Regions from separate parts of the Cellvibrio polysaccharolyticus genome, predicted to be linked through region 1. Evidence: predicted binding sites of a transcription regulator. Region 1 holds the regulator's gene; the other holds the start of a gene.
The links. The regulator FliA, encoded in region 1, starts transcription of late flagellar genes. The targets are predictions, from matches to a motif close to TAAAGTTATNNNNNNNNCGGCCGATANCC.
Positions count from the first base shown of each region.

Region 2: C4F51_RS10440 (chemotaxis protein CheV) is a predicted target of FliA. The motif match lies at 1,841-1,869, and genes of this name have one in related genera.

Region 1 covers NZ_PRDL01000001.1:2,196,065-2,199,479, reverse strand. Annotated here, with positions in the region: gene C4F51_RS09380 (protein phosphatase CheZ) at 1-199, opposite strand, end outside; gene cheY (chemotaxis response regulator CheY) at 336-719, opposite strand; gene C4F51_RS09370 (RNA polymerase sigma factor FliA) at 938-1,684, opposite strand; gene C4F51_RS09365 (MinD/ParA family protein) at 1,705-2,532, opposite strand; gene flhF (flagellar biosynthesis protein FlhF) at 2,623-3,415, opposite strand, start outside.
Region 2 covers NZ_PRDL01000001.1:2,436,837-2,440,251, reverse strand. Annotated here, with positions in the region: gene C4F51_RS10455 (flagella synthesis protein FlgN) at 1-324, opposite strand, end outside; gene flgM (flagellar biosynthesis anti-sigma factor FlgM) at 420-734, opposite strand; gene flgA (flagellar basal body P-ring formation chaperone FlgA) at 933-1,616, opposite strand; gene C4F51_RS10440 (chemotaxis protein CheV) at 1,989-2,933, shown strand; gene C4F51_RS10435 (CheR family methyltransferase) at 3,073-3,415, shown strand, end outside.

The DNA of each region.
Region 1 (3,415 bases):
CGATGGCGTTATGCAGACCGCGGGTCAAGCGACCAACGGATTGGAAAATATGGTGATCACGAGAGGCCAACATTTGGTGGATCAAGTGTGATGCGTCTTCAAATTGATTGTCTTGCAATTTCTCAGTCAATAATTTGGCACACTCTTTCAGCTCGCCAATAAAATCCTCGTTGGTGTGCAACTGAATGTCTGATGTCATGGGTACGCCTTTGCCGAAGCCTGAACGTTTTATGATGAAAGCGGAGAAATACAATCAGAGTTTTATCACTCAACAGCAAGACCGGCGGCGAACAGCACAACAGTCAGGCGGAATAACGCGCTCCGTTAAATCAGTCTCAGCCGACACGCTCGAAAATTTTCTCGATTTTTTCCTTGAGAGCTTGAGCGGTAAAGGGTTTAACCACATAACCGTTCACACCGGCTTGCGCCGCTTCAATGATCTGATCGCGTTTGGCTTCGGCGGTTACCATCAGCACTGGCAGAGACGACAGACGTTCGTCGGCGCGTACCGCACGCAGCAAATCAATACCGGTCATACCGGGCATATTCCAGTCGGTGACCAGAAAATCAAAATCACCGCCTTTGAGCATAGGTAATGCCGTCACGCCATCATCTGCTTCATGGGTGTTGGAAAACCCGAGATCTCTGAGCAGATTCTTAATAATCCGTCGCATCGTCGAAAAGTCGTCAACGATCAGGATTTTCATATTCTTATCCAATGCAACCTCCAGCTACTCAAGCGTGAAACTCTAATCATTATCAAACCGGCAGATACCGGCGATGTAGTTGTTGGCAAATACGAGTGTTATAGCCGCCACTATTATGCGGTGTTTGCTGACTATGTCGGCCTGGAAACACTTTTCCTGAGTGGCATTTTGATAAAAAAGCCATTCATTACGCTAAAATGGCGTCAAATTACTCATAAATGCGTTCAGGGTCAATCTTTGCTCTTCCAATCGGTCAATCGGGTACGCAGGCGAAGCGCTGCCTGGCTGTGTATTTGACTCACCCGCGACTCGCTTACCCCTAATACCTGACCGATTTCTTTCAGGTTTAATTCTTCGTCGTAATACAGCGCCAGCACCAGCCGCTCGCGTTCGGGCAACTGCATAATGGCTTCTGCCAGCGCGCGTTTCATGGCATCGCGTTGCAACCCCTCCAGCGGGCTGGCGTAGGCGCTGCTGGATTCACTGGCATCAATGTTACTGTCGTCGTCACCAAAGGTTTCTTCGTAACTGAACAGGCGGCTGCTGTTGCTGTCTTGCAACATCGCGTGGTATTCATTGAGAGGAATATCCAGCTCGGCGGCGATTTCCGAATCCTGGGCATCGCGCCCGCAGCGGGCTTCTACCGTGCGAATGGCACTGGCGATCAAACGGGTGTTGCGATGCACCGAGCGGGGAGCCCAGTCACCACGACGCATTTCGTCAACAATTGCACCACGAATGCGAATACCGGCGTAAGTTTCAAAACTGGCGCCGCGCGTACCGTCATATTTTTGTACCGCTTCCAGCAGCCCGATCATGCCCGCCTGAATCAGATCATCTACCTGCACACACGCAGGCATACGCACCATCATGTGGTACGCAATGCGTTTCACCAGAGGGGCGTATTCCTCAACACGGATAGGCTGATTCAGTTGTTGTGTCTTGTCGTACATGGCTAATCCATCAACTGCGGCCATAACGGAACTCTCGCAGGCGGTTAATAGCGATTGTTGGCAGCCTGTAACAGGCGCTCGACAAAAAACTCCAGACGACCGGTGGGTGCGCCGGGTAACGGCCATTGATCGACAGTTTTGGCCAGATTACGAATGGCAACAGCAGCTTTTGAAGAAGGGGCGAACTCCAGCAAAGCCTTTTGCTTTTGTACCGATTTACGAACATTCTCATCAAACGGCACACTACCCAGAAATTGTAGACTCACATCGAGGAATCGTTCGCAGACGCTGTTCAACTTATTAAACATGTGCGCGCCTTCGTGCTGGGTGCGGGTCATATTGGCCACAACGCGGAAGCGTTGTACCTGATATTCCTTATTGAGCAATTTGATCAAAGCGTAAGCATCGGTGATGGATGAGGGTTCGTCACACACCACCACCACGATTTCATTGGCAGCACGCAGAAAGCTCACCACCGTCTCGGAAATACCGGCGGCGGTATCAATCACCAGAATATCAACCTGGTCACCGAGATCGTTAAACGCGTTGATAAGACCGGCGTGTTCAGCAGGACCCAGCGATGCCATGCGCTGCACACCGGAGGATGCCGGCACAATTTTAATACCAGCAGGGCCGGTCACCAGCACTTCGCTCAAGGTATGGGTGCCGGCGAGTACATCTGCCAGGGTATGTTCGGCTTTTAGTCCGAGCAATACATCCACGTTGGCCAAACTCAGGTCAGCGTCCAGCAAGACCACGCGACGGCGCAATTCTGCCAGCGCAATACTGAGGTTGACGGAAATATTACTCTTACCTACCCCGCCTTTTCCGCCGGATACGGCAATTACCTGCACGGGACGCAATTGACTCATTTGAGCGCTGTCTCCTGACGTTTGCTACGTCTGTTGTTCTGTACGCTTGCGCTGCCAACAGTGGCAACGCAGAAGTTAATAAAAATGCTGTTACACCAATGCACGAGTTCGCTGTTGCGAACTGACCGGGGTTGACGGTCGCATTTGGCTTTTTAACAAACCGGCTGCCCGTGTTACCAGTTGATGGCCACGCGCAACTTCAATGTGCTTTGGAATATCCTGGCCGTCAGTGGTGTAGACCAACGGCAATTTGCTCTGCTGGATTACACTCAGGGCTTCTCCCAGACTGGCGGTTTCATCCAGCTTGGTAAGAATGCAACCTTTCAAACCCGCAGCACCGTAAGCATGAATGGACGCTTTCAACATTTGCTGCTGGCTGTTACTCGACAATACCAGCAGTGTTTTAATCTCGGGCTGTTTGGCCAGCGATTGTAACTGAGCAGTCAGGTGCGGATCACCATGTCGAAAACCCGCCGTATCAATGAGAATCAGTTTGTAATTTTTCAAACTGTCAATAACCTGGCCGAGCTCCTGTTTGTCCTCTACCACCCTTACCGGCACGCGCATAATACGCGCCATAGAGCGTAATTGATCGTGCGCCGCAATGCGATAAGTATCTGTAGTTATTAGCGCGACACTGTCAGCGCCATGGCGCAATACGAAACGCGCTGCCAACTTTCCTATAGTCGTCGTTTTACCGACACCGGTTGGGCCAACAAACGCATAGATTCCGCCCTGATCTACCACGTCTCTGCCGGCTACCGGCAATTGGCGGGCGAGATTGGCCTGCGCATCGGCCCAGGCTTCCGGCAATACATCCTGACGCTTGCAGCGGGTCAAAACGTTGGCAATGATGTTCGACGTAAAGCCCATCCGTTCCAAA
Region 2 (3,415 bases), 240 kb from region 1:
GAGCCGCTGGCACTCTGTAAAAAGCTGCGTGAGTTTTTTCCAGGGTTCACGGCTCTCGGTAAGCGCCGGGTGTGTGCTGAGCAGGGTTTCCCAGCCTTCGGCATCGGCTTGTAAGCCAAGGCTCTGCAATAAGGCCTGACGTTGAAGGGCATTTTCACCCAATTGGCTGAGCAGCTGGTTTTTTTGCTCAATAACCTCGCCAAGGCCTTCGTGCTGGCGCTGTTCAAGCAGTTCGCGCTCGTGGTTCATCAGCGCGATCAAGGTTTCACTGGTGTTGATATCAACACTGATCATGTGTTGTAAAACGGCAGGATTCATGGACATGGGCAACCTCGTTAGAAAATTCGGGCAGAATTTATTCCAGTTAAAAACCGCAATTAACGGGCAGCGGTTGGGGGCGCTACCCGTCGCTCAGGGTTCTAGCGCAGCAGCGCGTCCTGGTTCAACATGTTTTCGGCAATACGGTCAGCGTTGATTTCGAACTTGCCTTCCGCAATTGCCTGACGCAACGCGTTGACCCGATCGCTGTCTACATCTGGCAGATTGCCAATAGACGTTTGGAGTTTTCTCAACCCCTGAGCCTGTTCACTGATCACGACCTGATCCTTGCCGCTTTTGGCGGGAATGGTTTCTGCCTGGGCAGGTGTGTCTTTTCCGGTTGTCGGGGCGGTGGCGCGGTTGCGCGACGCACTCGATGCATTACTGGAAAAATTGTTGTTAATGTCGATGACCATGGTTTCTATTCCCCAACTGCTATAAAAGTTCCCGATTCGCCCGAATACAGGTTGCTCAAAAAGGTTATCGGCAGAAAAGCTGAAACTTTAACGCCTTAAGTTACTTTTTTAGGCACTGCATCACACATTTTACCGTGTTTCAGGCGATCAGACCGCTTTAATGCGGCGTATCTTTCAATTCCTGTGCGTTGCGACCACTTAAAGTGTGCGAACGCTACCTGCCTCAATCACCTCGGCCATGATGACCCGGTCAGACTGGTTGTTTTTTATCCGGATTTTTTCCCCGATTTTGCCATTGCTCATCGCGGTGCCAGCAGAACTGACGGAGATGGCGCCTACCTGGGTGAGAATACTGACCAGATCACCGCGTTTAACCACGGTTGGCATTTCCAGCTGTGCGCTACGGAACACTTCGCCCTGACGAATCGGCCGGCGCAGTGACTTGCCAATAATATCCACTGCGCTGTCAATCTGGCCCTGTCGTTGGCCGGTGCTGTTTACCAGGGTGGTCTGAATATCGCCGGCGCTGACCACATCGCCGCGGGCCATATTGCGTGATGCCACCGGATACTCGTAAAACAACGCAATTTGCAGCGGTATATAAATAGACCAGGGCGCTTCATCGTCGCAGCGCACCAGAGCCGTCTGGTTGCCACCGTTATATTGCGGGTCATTCAGTGTGATGGTCAGAGATTTGACGCACGAGCGTAACTGCAAGCGGGAGTCGAGCGCATTAACGCTAATGTTGGTCTTCTTCGCCTTGGCGCCCTGATAATATTGAGCCGCCTGTTGTTGCACCCGGCTTTGCAATGTCTGCAGCGATTCCACTGTTGATGCAATCGCCGGCAAGGCGATAACACCGCCCGACACCGTCATTATCATTGCGAACAGCCAGCTGACTTTTGTTAAGTTAACGGTCGCTTTTGCCGCCTTTTTGGCAAGACAGTAAAAAAATGTGTCCATGAAGGCATTTTTCATGGTTTGACCCCTTGAATCCCGGCGCAATTGGCGCGTAAATTGTCACAAAATACCGTGTTAGCCCGGCAATTAGCCCGCCGCGCCACTAAAATGGAAGCTAACGCAGGCAACAGGTGCGATAAGAGCACTAAAGGCTGACGGTTTTCTGCCGCTATCTTGTTCATAGAGCCGGTTTCTGCAATTAGTGTGCCGTGGCAGGGCAGTATTTGTACAACTGGCCAACTTATCGTATCGGCAGCAAACGGGCCGTTAATTAATATCCTCAGGGGATTGTGTATGGCAGGTGTAATGGACAGCGTTGATCAGCGCACGCAGCTGGTTGGTCAAAACCGTATGGAGTTGCTGTTATTTCGGCTGGGAGGGCGCCAGTTGTATGGCATCAACGTTTTCAAGGTTAAGGAAGTGTTGCAGTGCCCACCCCTGAATGCTATCCCTGGCAGAAGCTCGGTTGTGCGTGGCGTGGCCCATATTCGCGGTGGTACCTTGCCGATCATGGACATGAACCAGGCGATTGGTCGCAATCCGCTGGCAGAAATTGATAAGTGCTTTGTCATTATTACGGAATACAACCGCTCGGCGCAGGGCTTCCTGGTTCGTGCGGTTGAACGTATCGTTAACATGAACTGGGGCGATATTCATCCGCCACCCACCGGCGCCGGCAAAGAGCATTATTTAACCGCCGTTACCGAAGTGGATGGTCAGCTGGTTGAAATTATCGATGTAGAAAAAATTCTGGCTGAAGTGTCACCCGCCCGAGAATCCATCAGTGAGGGGATTGTAGGGCAGGGTATTGCTGACAGAGTGATCGAGAAATACGTGTTGATCGTTGATGACTCGTCCATCGCCCGCAAGCAGATTCAGCGCGTGGTTGAAGCCATGGGTATTCGCACCGTGCTGAAAAAAGACGGCGCGGAAGCGCTGGAGTATCTGCAAGGCCTGCTCTCGGCCGGCAAGCACCCGCATGACGACCTGATATTGATTATCTGCGACATTGAAATGCCGGAGATGGATGGCTATACCTTTACTGCCGAAGTACGAAACAATAGCGCCTTGAAAGATCTGCATATCATTTTGCATACGTCGCTCAGCGGTGTGTTTAATGAAGCCATGGTTAAAAAGGTTGGTGCCAATGACTTCCTGGCGAAATTCCATCCGGATGAGCTGGCGAGTCGGGTGAGCGAACATATTCTGGCTGCAGGTGATTCTCATTTATTAAAATAAGTCTGGCGAGGTTCGCCAACCCCGGGCACTGATTGCATAGCCGGGCATTTGCCCGGTTAATATAAAGAGCAGGTGCGCCGGGGATGTTGTATGCTGGCGCTTCATTTGTGTTCTTTTATCGTGCGGTTAATGAGTTGCTATGACTAATTTTTCAGACAGGAAAAACAATGGAACCGGCAGCTTTATCGCCCCCGGTTTTTCGCTGTCGAAAAGTTCGCCGGGCGAATCGAAGTTGAACGGCGGCGGGGAGAATTACGACCAGGCGGAATTTGATAGTTTTCGTCAGTTTCTTCAGGATGCCTGCGGCATAGCGCTCGGCGATAACAAGCAATATCTGGTTTCCAACCGTTTGCGCCGCCTTATGGATGAGCATAGTGTCGGTTCGTTCAGCGAATTGGTTCGCGCGCTCCGGTCAGGTTCCAACCGCCGTTTGCGTGACCAGGTGATTGATGCCATGACCACCAACGAAACCTTCTGGTTTC